Regions from separate parts of the Janthinobacterium sp. NFX145 genome, predicted to be linked through region 4. Evidence: predicted binding sites of a transcription regulator. Region 4 holds the regulator's gene; each other region holds the start of a gene.

Evidence for each region. Region 4 encodes sigma-54, which starts transcription at its own class of promoters, with help from an activator protein. Its sites were predicted from a motif close to TGGCANGNAANCTGCTTT; they were not measured.
Region 1: ACPJXG_RS25035 (TorF family putative porin) is a predicted target of sigma-54. The motif match lies at 1,879-1,896, and genes of this name have one in related genera.
Region 2: ACPJXG_RS14040 (circularly permuted type 2 ATP-grasp protein) is a predicted target of sigma-54. The motif match lies at 2,066-2,083, and genes of this name have one in related genera.
Region 3: ACPJXG_RS23620 (beta-propeller fold lactonase family protein) is a predicted target of sigma-54. The motif match lies at 2,654-2,671, and genes of this name have one in related genera.

What each region holds. Positions count from the first base shown of each region.
Region 1 covers NZ_CP187360.1:5,586,119-5,591,224, reverse strand. Annotated here, with positions in the region: gene ACPJXG_RS25045 (YifB family Mg chelatase-like AAA ATPase) at 1-1,346, opposite strand, end outside; gene ACPJXG_RS25040 (accessory factor UbiK family protein) at 1,458-1,706, opposite strand; gene ACPJXG_RS25035 (TorF family putative porin) at 1,977-2,744, shown strand; gene ACPJXG_RS25030 (P-II family nitrogen regulator) at 2,756-3,094, shown strand; gene ACPJXG_RS25025 (ammonium transporter) at 3,106-4,641, shown strand; gene gshA (glutamate--cysteine ligase) at 4,846-5,106, shown strand, end outside.
Region 2 covers NZ_CP187360.1:3,113,319-3,118,424, reverse strand. Annotated here, with positions in the region: gene ACPJXG_RS14045 (alpha-E domain-containing protein) at 1-582, opposite strand, end outside; gene ACPJXG_RS14040 (circularly permuted type 2 ATP-grasp protein) at 576-2,030, opposite strand; gene ACPJXG_RS14035 (sensor histidine kinase) at 2,206-3,333, opposite strand; gene ACPJXG_RS14030 (hypothetical protein) at 3,418-4,293, opposite strand; gene ACPJXG_RS14025 (TonB-dependent receptor) at 4,392-5,106, opposite strand, start outside.
Region 3 covers NZ_CP187360.1:5,293,131-5,298,236, reverse strand. Annotated here, with positions in the region: gene ACPJXG_RS23630 (substrate-binding periplasmic protein) at 1-322, shown strand, start outside; gene ACPJXG_RS23625 (TonB-dependent receptor family protein) at 377-2,530, opposite strand; gene ACPJXG_RS23620 (beta-propeller fold lactonase family protein) at 2,735-3,691, shown strand; gene adh (aldehyde dehydrogenase) at 3,944-5,106, shown strand, end outside.
Region 4 covers NZ_CP187360.1:5,795,125-5,800,230, forward strand. Annotated here, with positions in the region: gene ACPJXG_RS25980 (enoyl-CoA hydratase/isomerase family protein) at 1-1,051, opposite strand, end outside; gene hpf (ribosome hibernation-promoting factor, HPF/YfiA family) at 1,187-1,549, opposite strand; gene ACPJXG_RS25990 (RNA polymerase factor sigma-54) at 1,619-3,097, opposite strand; gene lptB (LPS export ABC transporter ATP-binding protein) at 3,102-3,857, opposite strand; gene lptA (lipopolysaccharide transport periplasmic protein LptA) at 3,857-4,438, opposite strand; gene lptC (LPS export ABC transporter periplasmic protein LptC) at 4,464-5,075, opposite strand.

The DNA.
Region 1 (5,106 bases), 210 kb from region 4:
GTTTCCAGACGACAATGCTGTTCGATTTCCGTGCTGCTCAGGCGCTGGTTCGCTTTCCCCTGGCGTGCCAGCTGCAGGGCAAAGGCTGCCGCCACCCGCGTGGCGATGGCTTGCGTGCTTTCGCCGGCGCCTGCGTGCCGGCCCAGCGCTGCGGGCGGCATGGCGGCCACTTCAATTTGCAAGTCGATACGGTCGAGTAGCGGGCCGGACAGGCGACTGTGATAGCGGAGCACGGCGTCCGGCGTGCAGCGGCAACGGCCCGAAGCGTGGCCCAGATAGCCGCATGGGCAGGGATTCATGGCGGCGATCAGCTGAAAGCGGGCAGGAAACTCGGCCTGGCGGGCCGCGCGTGAAATGCTGATCACGCCCGACTCCATGGGCTGGCGCAGCACATCGAGTACGCGGCGCTGGAATTCGGCGATTTCGTCGAGAAACAGCACACCGCAGTGTGCCAGCGAGATTTCTCCCGGGCGCGGCACGTTGCCGCCGCCCACCAGGGCCACGCCGGACGCCGTCTGGTGCGGGGCGCGATAGGGACGCCGTTTCCAGTGTTCCACCTTGAAGTGCCCGCCCTGCGAATGCACGGCCGCCGATTCCAGCGCTTCTTCATCGCTCATGGGCGGCAGCACGCCGGGGAAGCGGCTGGCCAGCATGGTCTTGCCCGCACCCGGTGGCCCTACCATCAAGACGTTATGGCCGCCCGCGGCTGCCACTTCCAGTGCGCGTCGCGCCTGCTGCTGTCCTTGCACGTCGGCAAAGTCGGGATACGCAAAAGCGGAGACAGCCAACATGGGCTGATGGCGTTGCAGGGCCGTGTGGCTGGCGTGCGCGGCAAAATGCGCGCAGACCTCGAGCAGGCTGTGGGCGGGGTAGATGCAGGCGTCGCGGACGAGCGCCGCCTCGTCCGCGTTCGCCTGCGGCAAGATGAAGGCGCGTGGCGCGCCCGGCTGGCTGCGCTGCATGGCAAAGGTCATGGCCAGGGCGCCGCGGATGGGGCGCAACTGGCCCGACAGCGACAGTTCGCCCGCGAATTCGTAGTGGTGTAATTGGTCGCCCGGCAACTGGCCGGAGGCGGCCAGGATGCCCAGCGCGATGGGCAGGTCGAAGCGCCCCGATTCCTTGGGCAAATCCGCCGGCGCCAGGTTGGCCGTGATGCGCCGCGCCGGCATGTCAAAGCCGCAGTTTTGCAGCGCGGCACGGACGCGGTCGCGCGATTCCTTCACTTCCGTATCCGGCAGGCCGACAATCGTAAACGAAGGCAAACCATTGGCAAGGTGGACTTCGACACTTACCTCGGGCGCTTCCATGCCGGCCAGGGCGCGGCTTTTCAGGACGGCCAGACTCATCAGACTCCCCTGTGGCGCGGGCGCGGGCAGGATCAGTCTAGCGCGTGAAGCGCCGTCAGGCTTGAGCTATGCCAGCAAGGCCGTCAATAACGGGACCTGGCTGGCGTCACCTTACGCCTTGGATTCGTTCAGGCGCGTTTCCAGTTCGATCAGGCGCAATTCCAGTGCGTCCAGTTTGGCGCGGGTCTTGGCCAGCACTTGCGCCTGGATATCGAATTCCTCACGCGTGACGAGATCGAGGCGGGCGAAGCCCTGGGTCATCATCGATTTGACGTTTTTCTCGATATCCTTGGCAGGCGAGTTTTCGATGGCTTGATGGATCTTGCCTTGCAAGTCGTTAAAGAAGGTATTCATGTCCATGGTCAGTCCTTTTATGGTGCGGCCTGTGCATCGCACCATTGCGGTGCACAGCGGCGTTAATCTGGTGCGAAACTGGGCAAATTCATCATGCTTCAGCAGCCCGTACCCGCATGCCGACAGGCTTGCAGGGTATGTATGGTCGGAAACGCACCTGTCAAGGTGGCAAGTGAGCTGGCACGTATTCTGCTAAAGAAGGTATGAACGCTTTGTGATCTCCAGCCAAGATTTTAAACCTCAACCGCTTTAAAAGTTCAATAAAAGGGAATCGCCATGAAGAATCTGTCCAAGAACATGACTTTAGCTGCAGCGTTGACGCTGGCCATGACCGCCGTGTGCGGTAGCGCCATGGCCCAGGATGCAGTGGCGGCGCCTGCTGCGGCCGAAGCCGTGCCTGATAACGTGGTGAGCTACAACGTGGCGCTGACCAGCGACTACCGTTACCGCGGCATTTCGCAAAGCCGCTTGAACCCGGCCATCAGCGGCGGCGCCGACTATACCCATAACCCGACGGGCCTGTATGTGGGCACCTGGCTGTCGAGCATCAAATGGATCAAGGATGGCGGCGGCGATACCGATCTGGAATGGGATATCTACGGCGGCAAACGGGGCGAGATCAGCAAGGATTTTACCTATGACGTTGGCGGCCTGTACTATTTCTATCCCTCGAATGGCCTGAGCACCAATGCCAACACCTTCGAGCTGTACGGCCAACTCGGCTACGGCCCTATGTATATCAAATACTCGCATTCGACCACCAATCTGTTCGGTGTTGCCGACAGCAAGAACAGCGGCTACCTGGACGTGGGCGCCAATGTCGAGGTGCATGATGGCTACATGCTGAACCTGCATGTGGGCCGTCAGAAAGTCGAGCACAACGATTCCCTCAGCTACAGCGATTACAAGATCGGCGTGACCAAGGACTTTGGCATGGCGACCGTTTCCCTGGCTGCCGTCAAAGCCAACATCACGTCGCTGGCACCGAATGGCAAGAATCTGGCGAAATCGGGTCTCGTGCTGACCGTGTCCAAAACTTTTTAAGCGAGACTGCCATGAAAATGATTACCGCAATCATTAAACCGTTCAAACTGGACGAAGTACGCGAAGCTTTGTCGGCTATCAATGTGCAAGGCATTACCGTCACGGAAGTCAAAGGTTTCGGCCGCCAGAAAGGTCACACGGAACTCTACCGTGGCGCCGAGTATGTCGTTGATTTCTTGCCAAAAACCAAGATTGAAGCGGCTGTCGATGACGCCATTGTCGACCAGGCCATCGAAGCGATCGAAGGCGCCGCGCGTACCGGTAAAATCGGTGATGGCAAGATTTTCGTCTACAACCTGGAACAGGTCATCCGCATCCGTACCGGTGAAACCGGCAACGAAGCGCTCTAAGGGGAATATTGATGCATAAAAATATAACAAAATTGCTAGCCGGGATAGCCTGTCTGTGTGCGTTTGGAGTTGCCACGCCGAGCTTTGCCGATGCGCCCGCCAAGACGGAGGCGGCCACGACCACGGCCGTCGCCGCCCCTGCCGTCACGCCGGTGCCTGATGCAGCGCCTGCCGCCGCCGCGCCGGCCCCGGCCGCTGCCGCGCCAGCCGCCGCGCCCGTCGCCAACAAAGGCGACACCAGCTTCATGATGATCAGCACCTTGCTGGTGATCTTGATGACCATCCCCGGTCTGGCCCTGTTCTACGGCGGCCTGGTGCGCTCGAAAAACATGTTGTCGGTGCTGATGCAAGTGTTCATGGTGTTCGCGCTGGTCATCGTGCTGTGGTGTATCTACGGCTACTCGATCGCCTTCACGGAAAAAACCGCCTTCTTCGGTGGCTTTGACCGCCTGTTCCTGAACGGCATCTGGGATCCGGCCAAGGGCACGTTTGCCGCCGCCGCCACCTTCAGCAAGGGCGTCGTCATTCCCGAGTTCGTCTTCGTGGCCTTCCAGGGCACGTTTGCCGCCATCACCTGCGCACTGATCGTCGGCGCCTTTGCCGAGCGCGCCAAGTTTTCCGCCGTGCTGGCCTTCGTCGTGCTGTGGTTCACGTTCGCCTACTTGCCAGCGGCCCACATGGTGTGGTTCTGGACCGGTCCTGACCTGATCACCAACGCCGCCACCTCGGCCAGCGAAGCCCTGAAGGCTGGCTGGATCTGGCAAAAAGGCGCGCTGGACTTCGCCGGCGGCACCGTCGTGCACATCAACGCCGCCGTTGCCGGCCTCGTGGGCGCCATCATGATCGGCAAGCGCGTCGGTTACGGCCGCGAATCGATGGCACCGCACTCGCTGACGATGACCATGATCGGCGCATCGCTGCTGTGGGTGGGCTGGTTCGGTTTCAATGCCGGCTCCTCGCTGGAAGCGGGCGACGTGGCTGCCCTGGCCTTCGTCAATACGCTGTTGGCCACTGCCGCCGCCACCCTGTCGTGGGTGTTTGGCGAATGGATCAGCAAAGGCAAGCCTTCGATGCTCGGTGGCGCATCGGGCGCCGTGGCCGGCCTGGTGGCGATCACCCCGGCGGCCGGCTTTGTCGGCCCGATGGGCGGCCTGGTCATCGGCTTGCTGGCTGGTGTCGTCTGCCTGTGGGGCGTGAATGGCCTGAAACGCCTGATCGGCGCCGACGATTCGCTCGACGTGTTCGGCGTGCATGGCGTGGGCGGCATCCTCGGCGCCCTGCTGACGGGTGTGTTTGCTGCGCCACAACTGGGCGGCCAGGGCGTTTTCGACTACGTCACCAACAAGATGTCGGCCGATCCGTACTCGATCGGCCACCAGGTGTGGGTGCAGGCGCAAGCGGTCGGCACCACCATCCTCTGGTCGGCCGTGGTCTCCGTCATCGCCTATAAATTGGTCGACATCGTCATCGGCCTGCGCGTACCGGAAGAAGAAGAGCGCGAAGGCCTCGATATCACGAGCCACGGCGAACAAGCGTATCATGGTTAAATAGCAATCATCTGGCATGCCAGCGCCCCGGCGCGGCATGTCCGGTTGGAAAAGGCGCCTCATTGAGGCGCCTTTTTTTCGTTGTGGGAATGTAAAAGGTCTTTAAAACAAGGCTTTTGCCCCGATTTGGGGTACTTACACGGTAATATAGTCGGCAGTTCTGTGTGCTTTTTTGAATACTGCACATAATTTAAGGATGTAACTATGGTTCCCCATCTCGTCACGGCCCTGACCGGACCGCTGCTCGACCTCGAAAAAAAGATTCTGGCCGCGACGCCGGCCATTGAGCGCTGGTTTCGCATGGAGTGGCAAGAGCACACGCCGCCCTTCTATTGCTCGGTAGACTTGCGCAACGCCGGCTACAAGCTGGCGCCCGTCGATACCAATCTATTCCCTGGCGGTTTTCATAATCTGGCCACGGAAATGCTGCCCCTGTCCGTGCAAGCGGCCATGGCCGCCATCGAC
Region 2 (5,106 bases), 2.7 Mb from region 4:
CTGGGTAATGTCTTTCGACGTGTCGCGCGCGCCGTGGAACTTCACGTCGAGGATGCGCGCCGTGTTGTCGGCCCGTTCCAGGAAGGTGCCCAGGCGAATGAAGTGGATGGCTTCGTCCTTGAGCATGGTGCCCAGGGTCACGCCACGCGACAGGTGCGAGCGGTACTTGACCCATTCGAAGAACTGGCTGGGATCCGTTTCCAGCAGATTGCTTTTCAAGCGTTTCTGCATGTCGAGCCAGGTGGCGTTCTGGATTTCCCACACTTCTGTCGTCAAAGTCCCCCGCACGGCGCGGGCGTTTTCGCGCGCGCCCGTCAGGCAGGCGAGGATGGACGAGGGGTTGTTCGGGTCGCGCACCATGAAGTCGAGCACGTCGCGCGTGTGGAAGCGGCCATATTTGTGGTCGTAGGCGCTTTGCAGCTCGGAAATGCCCAGGGTGGCGCGCCAGCCTTGCTCCGCGTCCTGTTCGGACTGGGGCAGCATCGAGGTCTGCATATTGACGTCGAGCATGCGCGCCGTGTTTTCCGCCCGCTCCGTGTAGCGGGCCATCCAGAACAAATGATCGGCGGTGCGGCTCAGCATGTTTTCTCTCCTGCAAAAGCGGATGTGGCTTCCAGTACCCAGGTATCCTTGGTGCCGCCCCCTTGCGAGGAGTTGACCACGAGCGAGCCTTCACCGAGCGCCACGCGGGTCAAGCCGCCCGGCACCATGGAAATCGTCTTGCCGGACAGCACGAACGGCCGCAAATCGATGTGGCGCGGTGCGATGCCGGCCTCGACATACGTGGGGCAGGCGGACAGGGCGAGTGTTGGCTGGGCGATGTAGCCGCCCGGATTGGCCAGCAGGCGCTGGCGGAAGTCCTCGATCTGCGCCAGGCTGGACGCCGGCCCCACCAGCATGCCGTAGCCGCCCGCGCCATGCACTTCCTTGACGACGAGTTGCGCCAGGTTCGCCAGCACGTAGGACAAATCGGCCGGTTTGCGGCACTGGTACGTGGGCACGTTGTTGAGTATGGGTTCCTGCGACAGATAGAACTTGATCATGTCGGGAACAAAAGGATAGATCGACTTGTCGTCGGCCACGCCCGTGCCGATGGCGTTCGCCAGGGTCACGCGGCCGGCGCGGTACACGGACAGCAGGCCCGGCACGCCCAGCGAGGAATCGGAGCGGAAGGCCAGCGGATCGAGGAAATCGTCGTCCACGCGGCGATAAATGACGTCGACTCTCTTCGGACCGCGCGTGGTGCGCATGTACACCGAGTTATCGTTGACGAACAAATCCTTGCCTTCGACCAGTTCCACGCCCATCTGCTGGGCCAGGAACGCATGTTCGAAGTAGGCGGAGTTGTACATGCCTGGCGTCATGACGACGACCGTCGGGTCATCCACGCCCATGGGCGCGACCGAGCGCAGGTTGTCGAGCAGCATATCCGGGTAATGGTCGACGGGCGCGATGCGGTTACGGGCGAACAGTTCCGGGAACAGCCGCATCATCATCTTGCGGTCTTCCAGCATGTAGGATACGCCGGACGGCACGCGCAGATTGTCTTCCAGTACATAGAATTCGCCCTGGCCCGCGCGCACGATATCGACGCCGGCGATGTGGGCATAGATGTCGGAGGCGACGGAAATGCCCTGCATTTCCGGGCGGTACTGGGCATTCTTGTAGATTTGCTCGGCGGGAATGATGCCCGCCTTGATGATCTTTTGCTCATGATAAATATCATGGATAAACATGTTCAAGGCTTGCACGCGCTGCACCAGGCCCGTCTGCATCTGCGCCCATTCCGTGGCGGGAATGATGCGCGGGATGGTGTCGAACGGAATCAGGCGTTCCGTGCCGGCATCGTCGCCATACACGGCGAACGTGATGCCGACCCGGCGGAACGTCAGGTCGGCTTCCGCCCGCTTGCGGGCGATGGTCTCGGGGGATTGCTGCTCCAGCCAGTTGCTGAATTCACGATAGTGTTCACGTACCTTGCTGTCCGTACCCACTTCATTTGCAGTCATTTCATTGAAAAAATTTGCCATGTTGTGATTTCCCTTGAGCCGTGTCTGACTATAGCTCAGCAGGAAGCGTGCCAATGCCGCACACCCGAAAGTATGTAGAAAATGACCATTTTTGTGGCGTAAAACCGTCATCCGCACCGCTTTGGTGCGCTACGGTGTCGATTCTGCAGGGCTATGGGGCGCGGGGCGGGTGAAATCAGGCGTCCGGCGTGACGAAGGGACGGCAATCGACGGGCAGGTCGATGGTAAACGTGGTGCCCGTTTCCGGCGCACTGTCGACCAGCGCGCTGCCGCCATGGCTTTCCGCCACGTTTTGCACGAAGGGCAGGCCGATGCCCCAGCCGGGCGCGCTGCCCTGGTGTTCGCGGCGCAGGTATTCGAAGATGCGCTCGGTCTGCTCGGGCGCGATAGTACTGCCCGTGTTGTGCACCGTGAGTATCATGCGTTCGCGCAGGGTGTTGACGTGGATATGGATGGGGCCGTCGTCGCCGTACTTGAGGGCATTGCCCACCAGGTTTTCCAGGGCCCGGCGCAGCGAATTTTCGCACCACCAGCCAGTGACGGACGCGCCCGTGACCTGGCACTTGCCCGGATGGCCCGTATTCACGCTGTCGGCCACCTGCTGCGCCAGCGGCAGGATATCGAAGCGATGCAAGACCAGCGGCAGTTTCTGCCCCCGGTGGTAGCTGAGCGTATCGAGCAATTCCTGGATCATGTCGTCGAGGCGCTTGCCGTGTTCGATGATTTTCGATGCCAGGGCCGGCACGTCGAGCTGCTGCGCGCGCCGCTGCAGCAGCTGGGCGCTGTTGAGCATGACGGAGAGGGGATTGCGCATGTCGTGCGACAGGCCGGCCGCGATGCGCCGCTGGAAGCTTTCATGCATGGCCGTAAATTCCAGGATAGCTTCGCGGATGCCCGTGTCGATCGAGGCATTGATCACCTTCCAGTCGCGGCGGCGCAACGGCACGCCCGCGTCGAGGGCCGCATCGGCGAAACAGTCGCGGAAGATCTGGTATTCCTGGATCACTTGCTCCGGGCCATAGCTGGTCATGCGCGCCCGTTCGTTGCCGTGCACGGCAGGGGCATTGGTATGGCTGGTGGCATCGTCGCGCGGATAGCCTGGCGTCAGCGCCTCGGCCAGGTTATCGAAGAAAGTGGGCAAGGTATTGATCAGGATGGGCGTCAGCAAGGCGTCGGCGCCGCGTACCTTGGCGCGCACCTCGTGTTCCCACTGTGTCAGCACGGCATCGCGCATGCTGAAGAGCCGCCGCGTGCGCGCGGGCATGTCCAGCGTGTGCATTTTCTGGTCAGAGGCATAGGTCATCGTAGCTCTCCCTGGACAGCTCGGCATCCGCGTCGTGCATCGGCGGGAGCTAAAGTATCCTCCAAATCGGCGTGCAGGTGGTGTTCAATTCGGCGCGTCGACGCCTGCAATGACGGCGCTCAAATGGCTGAGGGTCGTATCCCATTGTTCCAGCGAAAAGTTCTGCGGATCGTCATGACCGTTCGCAAAACCTGTGTCGATCACGACGTGGAAGGCGGGGATCAGCCACGTGCCCTTGCGCACGCTGGCGGCGATGTACAGCAAGGCCAGGCGCTCGTATTGCGCGGGCGTAAAACCGGGATCGGGCGCCAGGCCGTCGTTGCCCTTGCCGCCGCCGGGCACGGAGTGGCGCGGCTGCACCAGTTCCACGTGCAGGAACAGGCCCGCCAGCGACGGCTTGTCCTTTTCCAGCTTGCTGGCGTAGCTGGCCGTGCCAAAGTCGCGCACCAGCAAGGAGCCGCCCAGGCGGTTGACGTAGACATGGCCTTTCGGACCGCCGCCCAGCGCCGGGTTGCGTAGATTGAAATCGTTGAAATCCCAGCTGGCGTCGTTGATGTGGGCGGGAATGGGTTCCAATAAAAAATTCGGGTAGCTGGTGTCGTGGATGACGAAATAGCGGGCCATGGGTGCGGCCAGCCGGCCCACGGCGCGCGACAATGGCGCGTCGACGGGGCCGCCCACATCCGCCTCGGCGATCCCCTGTTCCGCCAGCCAGGCCCGCAACCGGGCCGGCGCGATGCCCGTGCGCTGGCCGATGCGGGCGGCAAGAAACGCCGGCAGCGGCGCGCTGTCGCCCAGGCGCGCATACAGCTTGACGGGACGCAGCAAGCACGTGGCTTGCGCCCGCGCATCGCCCTTGAAGCCGCTTTTCCAGGCAGCATAAGGGCAGGCGGCCTGCTTCTGGGCGGCAGCGGGCAGGGACAGGCAGAGCAGGAGCAGCAGGGCAGGGAGTCGTTTCATGCGGCATTGTCGCCCAAGCGCGGCTTGCGGCACAGGCGCGCACGCGAAAAAAAAGCTGCCCGAGGGCAGCTTTCGCGGTGCGACAGAGCGCGCGGCCTTTAAAACGCCACGCTGGCCGAGACGACCACGGTGCGCGGCGCGGCCAGCACCAGCGAGCCGATATTGAAGGACGACACGGCCGACGACCAGTAATTGCGGTCCGTCACGTTGTCCACGCGGGCGCGCAAGGTCACGTCACGGCCTGCCACTTGCGTCAGGTAGCGCGCGCCGATATCGAGGCGGGTCCACGATGGCAGTTGCTTGGTGTTGGCCTGGTCCGCGTATTGCGTCGAGGTGTAGATGGTGCGGGCGTTCAGGGTCAGGCCTGGCGCGCCGGGCACGTCCCATTCGCCGCCCACGCTCATCTGCGTTTCCGGTGCGCCAATGGGTTTCTTGCCATTATTCTCGGTCATGCCGGTATTGCTGAGCTTTGCATCGAGCCAGGTCAAGCCGCCCAGCAGGCGCACGCCCTGCATCGGCGTGCCGAAAACCGACAATTCCAGGCCACGGTTGCGCTGCTCGCCATCGAGTTCTGCCCGCTTGCCGACCACGGCCAGCAAAGGCTTGGCCGTGCTGAACAGGGCGGCGCTCATGCCCAGCTTGCCGCCGTCATATTTGACGCCGATTTCCTTTTGCTTCGATTTGTACGGCGCAAACACGTCGCCCATGTTGTCGACATTGAGCTGCTGGCCGTTTTCCACATACGTTCCAGTGGCCGTCGGACCTTTGACCAGCGCCTCGATGTAGTTGGCGTACAGCGACACATCCTTGCTG
Region 3 (5,106 bases), 500 kb from region 4:
AGATAATGGCAAGTACCGCGACGATGTGCGCATCTTCGATACGGCCGCCGAAGCCTTGCAACAATTGCAGGCGGGCAAGCTCGACGCCGTGTTAGCGAACCGTTCGGAAATCGAATCGGTGCTGAAAAGCGATCCCGCTTTCCCCTTGAGCGAAGTGGCGTTCGCCCGCTTGCCGCGCGCGGGCTGGGCCGTGGGCCTGGCCGTCAGCAAGCAACAACTCGACGTGGCCAAGTTGCTGCAAGCAGCCATGAATGAGATGGCTGCCAGCGGTGAATTGAAAACCATCTTTGAAAAGTATGGCGTGAAGGAGGCGCGGCCGTAACAGGCCATGCTGTATGTGAAGCCCGCACATCGGAAGATGTACGGGCTTTTTGTTTTAGAAACTGTACTGGGCGCTAACCCCCAGCAGCCAGTTACGTCCCGGCGCCGCTTCATAGTAGCGTTTGTTGCTGTCGCCGACGATGACGGAGCCCACGTAGGTTTTGTCGAAAAGATTGTTCAGGCGGGCAAATTCCTTGAAGCGCCAATTCCCCACGTTTTGTTTGGCGTTGAAGCGCGCATTGAACACCGTATAGCCGGGCGCCGGTTTTTCGATGTTGCTGTCTTCCGCGTAGACCTGGTTGCTGGCCACGCTTTCCAGCGCCGCGCCAAAACGGTCGAGCGTGTCTTTCCAGGCCAGTTCCGCGAACAGATTGGCGCTGGGCACGCCCGGCAAGCGGCTGCCTTCGCGCACGCTGCCAAACGCCTGGTCATACACGGCGTGCAGGCTGGTCAGTGCCACTTTTGTCGTGAAGCCATATGGCAAGTTCGAGTCCAGCGACACTTCCATACCCTGACGCAAGGTTTTACCCGCATTGCGATAGCTGGTGCGCCCGCCGCTGGACTTGTCGACCACCAATTCGTCGTTGGTCTTGATCTGGAACACGGCCGCGTTTACGTGCGTGTTGTTGGCGATTCTGGCCTTGATCCCCGCTTCCAGGTTGGTGCTGGTGGCCGGTTTCAGTTGGTAATTGAAACCGCCACCGGTGCCCGAGTAAAACAGCTCATTCAAGGTGGGCGCTTCGAAGCCGCGCGCGGCGCTGGCGTAGACGTTGACGTTCGGCGTCAGTTTATACAGCAGACCCAGCACCGGTGTCGTGTGGCTGAACTCCAGGCTGCCGCTGTCGTTGCCATTGCCGAGGAAATGGTCGTCGACCGCCACTTTCATCTTGCTGTAGCGCAAACCTGCGCTGAGCAGCCATGGGCCGCTTTGCCATTCCGCCTGGATATAGGGATCGAGGCTGGAGACGACATTTTGCTCGTCGCGGCGCAGCTTGCCTTTTACGCCAAACGTGTTGCCGATGTAATTTTCATAACCCGTGCGGTCGTCGCTGGAGCGGCCGTAATCGATGCCGATGGTGGTGCTCAGCTTGCCGCCTGCCAGCTGGTTCACGTGCAGCCAGTTGGTGTCGATGCCGTAGAACTGACGCTGGAAGTCGACCACGCCGCCTGAATGTGTGAGTACTCCATTAATAGTTTGATTTTGTAGGAACTTGGAGAAGGCCTGATATTGGATCACGTCGCGGTTGCCGCCATACACCATTACATGCAGGCGGTCGTCGCCGAACGACTGTTCATAGGTGGCGCCGATTTGCTGGTGGTCGATACTCTTGCGCGTGTTGTAGCGCTCGGCCAGGGTGCGCTTCGGGTTCTGCGTGTCGCTCGCATCGGTTTCTCCGGCGCGCGGGTCGCGGGCAAACGTGGCCCAGGTGGCGCCCAGCGGATCTTGTGTGTTGCCCTGATGCAGGCTGTTGGCGACGATGGTCAGCTTGCTGTCCGCCGTCGGCTTGACGGTGATCTTGCCGAACGCCTGTTCGCGCGTGGCGGCGCTGTGGTCGCGGAAACCATCGGTGCGGAAGCGCGAGCCGTCGAGCACGTAGCCGATGCCGCCGGCCTGGCCTTGCGCCGTCAAGTCCACCTTGTTGGTGCCGTAGCTGCCGCCCGTCACATTCAATTCGACGGACGGGGGATTTTGTCCATCCTTGGAAAACAGCTGGATCACGCCGCCCGAATGGTTGCCGTAGATGGCAGAAAACGGTCCACGCAGTACTTCGATGCGCTCGGCCGTATCGAGGTTGAAGGTGGCGGCCTGGCCCTGGCCGTCCGGCATGCTGGCGGGAATGCCATCGCTGATCAGTTTGACGCCGCGCACGCCAAAGGCGGAGCGGGCGCCGAAGCCGCGCGACGAGATCTGCAAGTCTTGCGCGTAGTTCTGGCGGTTTTGCACAACCAGCCCTGGCACGGCGGCCAGCGCTTCCGACGCGTTGACGCGGATTTGGCCATCCTGGATGCGGGCGCTGTCGACGACGTCGATCGAGGCCGGCACTTCCTGGCTGGGGTGGGCGATGCGGCTGCCGCTGACGACCACCGTATCCATCAGTTGCCCGTTGGCCAGGTCAGCTGCCTCGGCGGCAAAGACGTGGGGGGCGAGGGTGGCGCTGCCGGCGACAAACAGGCTGGCGATGGTGTTCAGGCGGAAACGATGCTGCATGCGGATTCTCCAATGTGATTAAAAGCCTGCTTTGGTCGCGTGCGCGGCGCAGGTCTGCATAGTTGTATCAAGCAATATGCCTGCCATGTCTCCATTGGTGGGCTGAAATTATACGCGTGTCAGTGGCACGGCGTTTGCATACAGCAATGTTCAGATGCGCCGATGCCGCGCGCTTTTCCTGTGTTTTGCCATCGAAAGGTGATTATGCCCAACTTCTTCCCGCGCTTGCGCCAGGTGTGCTGGCTGCTGCCTGCGCTCGCCAGCAGCGCCCTCCAGGCCGCTCCATTTGCTTATGTTCCCAATGAAAAATCGGGCACCTTGAGCGTGATCGATACGGCGACCGATCAGGTCGTGCGCCAGATCGCCGCGGGCAAGCGTCCGCGCGGCATTGCCGCCGACCCCAGCGGACGGCAATTGTTTGTCACGGACGCGGCCAGCAGCGCCTTGCTGCTGATCGATAACGCTGGCGGCGCGCCCGTGCGCACGGTGGCGCTGGGCAAGTCGCCGGAAGGTGTCAGCGCTTCGCAAGATGGTAGTCATGTGGCCGTGGCCGTCGAGGAAAACAATAGCGTGGCCTTGCTCGACGGGCATACAGGCAGCTTGCTTGCCGATATCAAGGTGCACGGACGTAACCCGGAACATGCCGTTTTCAGCCCCGATGGGCGCTGGCTGCTGGTCAGCGCGGAAGAGGCCGAGCAAGTCGACGTCATTGATGTGGCACAACGCCGCCAGGTCGCGTCCATTGCCGTGGGCTTGCGTCCGCGCGGCATCGGCTTCAGTCCGGACTCGGACCGTGCCTACGTGGCGTGCGAACTGGTCAATGCCGTCTACGTCATCGACATGGCCGCGCGCAAGGCCATCGCCACCATTCCTGCGGGCAAGAATGCCAACGGCATCGTGGTCCACCCCAGCGGCAAGCAGGTGTATGTCTCGAACGGTATCGATGGCACGGTGATGGTGATCGACACGGCCAGCAACAAGGTGACGGCCACTATTCCCGTCGGCAAACGCCCGTGGAATATGGCCATCACGCCCGATGGCGCCAAGCTGTACGTGGCCAATGGCCGCTCGAACAGCGTTTCCGTCATCGACACGGCCAGCGCGCAGAAGGTGGCCGATATTGCCGTGGGCGAATTGCCATGGGGCGTGGTGATTCGCTAGTGGCACAGGCGCAGGTGTTCCAGTCTGGTACACCTGTTCCATTGTGCAGCGGCTCAAGCCCGGGCATGCGTTGAAAAGCGCGCCGGTATTGATGCCGCGCCCTTGCAACAAGGGTAAAACCGGCTAAGTTTGTAGTGGGATGGCGAGCTGGCACGGCATTTGCGGAAGACCCCGTGTACTCACCCCATCTGTACCAGGACGTTTGATTTTAATTAAAGCAATTCCATTCTAATTAACCCGATAGAGGACGACATGAATCTCGCAGACATCAGCAAACTGGGCGTAGCCAATCCTTTCAAACAACGCTATGACAATTACATCGGCGGCAAATTCGTTGCCCCAGTAAAAGGTGAATACTTTCCTAACATCACACCGATCACCGGCTTGCCATTTTGCGAAATCGCCCGCTCCACGGCGGAAGACGTCGAACTGGCGCTGGACGCCGCGCATGCCGCCAAGGATGCCTGGGGCAAGACCTCGCCTGCGGAGCGCGCCAATATCCTGAACCGCATCGCCGACCGCATCGAGCAGAACCTGAGCCTGATCGCCACGGCGGAAACCATTGACAACGGCAAGCCGATCCGCGAAACGATGAATGCCGACATTCCGCTGGCCATCGACCATTTCCGTTATTTTGCCGGCTGCATCCGCGCGCAGGAAGGTTCTGTCGCGCAAATCGATGCGGAAACCTATGCCTACCACTACCACGAGCCGCTCGGTGTCGTGGGTCAGATCATTCCGTGGAATTTCCCGATTCTGATGGCCGTGTGGAAACTGGCACCAGCTTTGGCCGCCGGCAATTGCGTGGTACTTAAGCCGGCCGAGCAGACGCCAGCGTCCATCATGGTGTTGATCGAGCTGATCGGCGACCTGCTGCCGCCGGGCGTGTTGAACATCATCAACGGTTTCGGCCTGGAAGCGGGCAAGCCGCTGGCGTCGAGCAAGCGCATCGCCAAGATCGCCTTTACGGGCGAAACGGGCACGGGTCGTTTGATCATGGGTTACGCCGCGCAAAACCTGATTCCCGTCACCCTGGAGCTGGGCGGCAAGTCGCCGAACATCTTCTTTGAAGACGTGATGGATGCGGACGACGAGTATTTCGACAAGTGCCTGGAAGGCTTCACCATGTTCGCGCTGAACCAGGGCGAAGTATGCACCTGCCCATCGCGCGTGCTGATCCAGGAATCGATCTACGAGAAATTCATCGAACGCGCCCTGAAGCGCGTGGCGGCCATCAAGCAGGGCAACCCGCTTGACTCGTCCACCATGATCGGTGCGCAGGCGTCGCAGGAGCAGCTGGAAAAAATCCTGTCCTACCTCGACATCGGCCGCCAGGAAGGCGCCGAAGTGCTGGCCGGCGGCGAGCGCAACACGCAGGCGGGCGACCTGGAAGGCGGCTACTACGTGCGTCCGAC
Region 4 (5,106 bases):
GCCAGACGGGGGCAAAGAAGCGCGCCACCATGGCAGCGTCGACCTCGTCCAGGCTGGCGGGGTTCCAGCGCGGCGCATTGTCCTTGTCGACCACCAGCGCGCGCACGCCTTCGAGCACTTCGCCATGCTCGAAGTTGTGGCGCACCACCGTGCGCTCCAGTCGCAGACAATCGGCCACGCCCAGGTGAGCGCCCCGCCGCAGCAATTCCAGGGTCACCGACATCATCAAGGGCGAACGCAGGCGCATGGCCGCCAGCGCCCTGGCCGCGAACGCGCTGTCGTCCTGCGCCAGCGAGGCCATGATGGCCGCCACGGAAGGCGCACCGAAATGACGGTCCAGCGCCGCGCGCGCCGTCGCCAGAGGAGAGTCCCCCGCCTCGGCCTGGAACGGCGCCGCCAGCGCCTTGATGGCCACCGGCAAGGCCTCGCCCGGCGTCGACTCGATCAGGGCCAGCAACGCCCCCATCTGCGCCTCGGGCAGGAACACATCGGCCAGACCCGTGTACAGGGCATCGGCCGCGTTGATGGTCAGGCCCGTCAAGCCCAGATACAGGCCCAGTTGACCGGCCAGGCGGGACAGGAAATAACTGCCGCCCACATCGGGGAACAAGCCAATATTAACTTCCGGCATGGCCATGCGTGTGCGGCCCGTCACGATGCGCAGGCGGTTGCCGGGCCCGGCTTGCGCCACGCCCATGCCGCCGCCCATCACCACGCCATCCATCACGGCAATATACGGTTTCGGATAGAAATGAATCACATGATTTAAGGCGTATTCTTCGGTAAAGAAATCTTCCAGCTGGGCACTGCCGCCTTGCGGCGTGGCCAGTCCCGCATCGTAAAAGAAGCGGATATCGCCGCCGGCGCACAGGGCTTTTTCGCTGCTCGATCGGATCACCACGGCGTCCACGTGCGGATCATCGCGCCAGGCCAGCAAGACCGCACTCAGGGCGCGCACCATCTCCAGCGACAGGGAATTCAAGGCTTTCGGACGGTCGAGCACGATGTGCCCGGTGCGGTTGCGGATGGAGGTCTGGACGAAGTCGCTCATGGCAGGCAGGAAAGAAGTGAAAGTGCAAACATTCTAGCCCTTGCGCGGGGAAGATTGCGTTCAACAGGTCCAGGCGCAAAAAAGGGCGCAAGATGTGCGCCCTTAGTTGATCACAACTGCTGGAAGCGGGTGGCCTTAAACGGCGACGACGGCGTCTTCCTCGGAGTTGTCTGGCAGATGCTTGATCGCCTCTTTACCGTGCCCTTGCACTTTGGTTTTGTATTTCATCACTTGCCTATCGAGCTTGTCGATCAGGGTATCGATCGCGGCGTACAGGTCGTGCGCCAGGCTTTCCACATAGACAGTCTTGCCGCTCAAACGCAGGTTGACTTCAGCCTTTTGACGTTTTTCTTTCTCTTTGAGGTTATCCACGGTCAGAATCACGGCGATATCGATGACTTGATCGAAATGACGTTTCACGCGCTCCAGCTTCGTTTGTACGTATTCACGGATGGCTGGTGTCACTTCGAGATGATGTCCGCTGATGGTGAGATTCATACACACTCCTAAAGATGATCGGGTTCGTGCGGTCCATCCTATCCGGCCCGCAGAGGAACCGAAAAAAACTTACAAACACTTACGCAGGCTCACTGGCGGAATTTTCAACGCTTCCCGGTATTTGGCAACAGTACGTCGCGCAATCACCATGCCTTGTTCCCCCAGCATGTCCGCAATCTTACTGTCGGATAAAGGATTTTTAGGGTCTTCTGCTCCTGTCAGTTGCACGATCAATGCCCGTATCGCCGTCGATGACGCTTCGCCCCCCGCTTCGGTGGCGACGTGGCTACCAAAGAAATATTTCAACTCGAACATGCCGTGCGGGGTCAGCATGTACTTTTGAGTTGTTACCCGCGAGATAGTACTCTCGTGTAAACCCAGTGTATCAGCTATTTCACGGAGCACAAGGGGGCGCATGGCAACGGCCCCATGCGAGAAAAAGTTCTTTTGTCTTTCTACTATCGCCTGTGCCACGCGCAGGATGGTGTCGAAGCGCTGGCGCATATTCTTGATCAGCCACTTGGCTTCCTGCAACTGTGCGCCCATGGCACCCTCGCCCTTGCCCTGCTTGAGCAAGTTGGCGTACATGGCATTGACGCGCAGGCGCGGCATGACGTCGTTATTCAGGGTCACTTGCCAGCCATTGCGCGCGCGCTTGACGACGACGTCGGGCACCACGTAATCGGACACGTCCGAGGCGAACACGGCGCCCGGATGCGGATTGCACTGGCGAATCACCGTCTGCGCTTCGCGCAAGTCTTCCTCGTCGCAATCGAGGGCTTTTTTCAGCTTATTGAAATCGCGCTGGGCAAACCAGGCCAGGTGCTTTTCCACGATGACGAGGGCCATGCGCCGCGTCACCATGGCGATGTGCGGCAAGCGCTTGATCTGCAGCGCCAGGCATTCGGACGCATTGCGCGCGCCCACGCCCGGCGGATCGAAACTTTGCAGCAGCGACAAGGCCGTGCGCATCTCGTCGGCGTCGATTTCCAGCTCTTCCGGCAGGCGCGCCAGGATGTCGTCGAGCGACTCTTCCAGGTAGCCATTGTCGTCGAGCGCATCGATGATCAACTCGACCAGCGCGCGGTCGCGCAATTCGAGCACCGTCACGCGCATCTGCTCCATCAGGTGCTCGCGCAGGGTGCAGTGATGGGCCTCCAGCTGCGGACGCGAATCTTCATCGTCTGGCGCCTTGCCGCGGCTCGCCTCGCTCCAGTCGCTGTCGCCACCGTCCGCGGCAGCCGGACTGTCGCCCGCCTCGCCGTCAAAGGTTTCCGCTTCGGCCGGCGCGGCGGGCGCGTCCTGGCCTGGCGGCTGGGGCGGCGCTTCGGCCGGCGCCGCCGTGGAACTCAAGGCGCCGTCGGAAAGCAGGCGCAGCGAACGGTCGAGCGGATCGTCGAGGCGTTCGAGCAAGGGATTGTCCGTCAGCAATTGCTCTAGTTCCTGGTGCAATTCCAGGGTAGACAATTGCAACAGGCGTATCGATTGCTGCAACTGCGGCGTCAGTGCCAGGTGCTGCGAAGTGCGCAGCTGCAATGATTGTTTCATTGGCTTACATGCGGAAGTGTTCGCCCAGATAGACCCGGCGTACCGACTCGTTCGCGATGATGTCGTCGGGGCGTCCCGACGCCAGCACCGAGCCCTGGTTGATGATGTAGGCACGGTCGCAGATACCCAGCGTCTCGCGCACATTATGATCGGTGATCAGCACGCCGATATTGCGCTCCTTCAAGAAACGCACGATGCGCTGGATCTCGATCACGGCGATCGGATCGACGCCGGCGAACGGCTCGTCGAGCAGCACGAAACGGGGATCGGTGGCCAGCGCGCGGGCGATTTCCACGCGGCGGCGCTCGCCGCCCGACAGGGACAGGGCCTGGTTCTCGCGCAGCTTTTCAATCTGCAAGTCGGCCAGCAATTTGTCCAGGCGCTCCTCGATCTCGGCCTTCTTCAAAGGACGGCCTTCGACGGTCTGGATTTCCAGCACGGCGCGGATATTGTCTTCCACCGTCAGCTTGCGGAAAACGGACGCTTCCTGCGGCAGGTAAGACAGGCCCATCTGCGCGCGGCGGTGAATCGGCAGGCTGGAAATGTCCACGCCGCTGATATCGATGCTGCCGCCGTCCGACGGCACCAGGCCGACGATCATGTAGAACGAGGTGGTCTTGCCGGCGCCGTTCGGGCCCAGCAAACCCACCACTTCGCCGCATTCGACTTGCAGCGAGACATCATGCACGACTTGCCGCTTGCCATAGGTTTTTTGCAGACCGCGAACGATCAGGGTGCTGCCGCAACGTGTATTTTCCATTATTTCTTTCCTGGCGCGGGCGTGGCCGGCGCTTTCTCCGCCGCCGGCGCCTTGGTCTTCGGCTGGATCACCATGCGCACGCTGCCGCCATCGGGCGTGCTGGTGCCGCTGTTGGAATTTTCCATCGCAAACACTTCCTTGCGGCTGTCATACGAGATGAAGGCGCCGTTGGCCACGTCGGTGACTTTCGTGCCTTCCAGGCGGGTCAGCTTGGCTCTGGAAAACAGTTTCACCACTTCCGTCTTGTTGTCGTATTCCACGCGCTCCGCTTCGCCTTCGACCCACAGGTCGCCCGCGCCATCGCGCTTCTGGCGGAAGGTGGCCAGCTTGCCGGGATCGGCCCAGAAGGTAATGAACTGGTAGCCTTGCGGATCTTCCGTGATCAGGGCCCGGCCCGCCTTCATGGTCAGGGTGCCTTTCACCAGCACGACGTCGCCCGTCAGGGTGCGCACCTGCTTGACGTCATCGACGTGGCCGCTGCGTGCCGTGATGACGGCTTCCTTCTCGGAATCGGCCTTCTCGGCATGCGCCACGCCCATGATGGCCAGGGAAAATACGGTCAACAGCAAGATCTTCTTCATAGTATGGTTTCCTTGTTTCATTCTGTCATTTTGCCGCCGCGGCCGGGCGCGGTTTCGGCGGTAGGACCATGCGCAGCGCATTCTGCACTTCCACCACGCCGGTGGCGTTATTGGCCTTCATGCCGACGCCATTGAGGCGCGAGGCGCCCGTCAGGATATCGACAGGCACGTCCGTTTCCATTCTTTCCTCATCCGGGAACACCGTCAGCGCTTCCGTCCTGACCGTCAGGTTCTGCGCCTTCGGACTGGCCACGCGGTCGATCACGACCTTGCGGTGCAGTTGCAGCCGGGTATTGTCCTGGTCGATATGCGCCAGTTCCGCGTTCATGTTCAACGGCGGCATGCCGGGCGTGAGCTTGCGCACGAAGGGCTGGTCGATATCGGACGAATCGTCGGCCGGATAATGCGTGAGCTTGGTGCCCGACACGATATAGCTGGGTTTGCCCGTCAAATCCATGCGCACCAGGCTGAAATTGGTGATGAAATAATCGGGCTCATCCAAATGTTTGCTGGCCTTGATGTCCTGGCTGTTCTTGTTCATCACTTCGAGCAGCCAAAAGCTGGCCAGCGCGACAACAACCGCGCCCAGCAGGGTAAAAATCGTGCGCCAGCGATGGGCGCCTCCTGGCTTACGCATAGGGTTTCACTCTTTCCAATATCACTGGCGG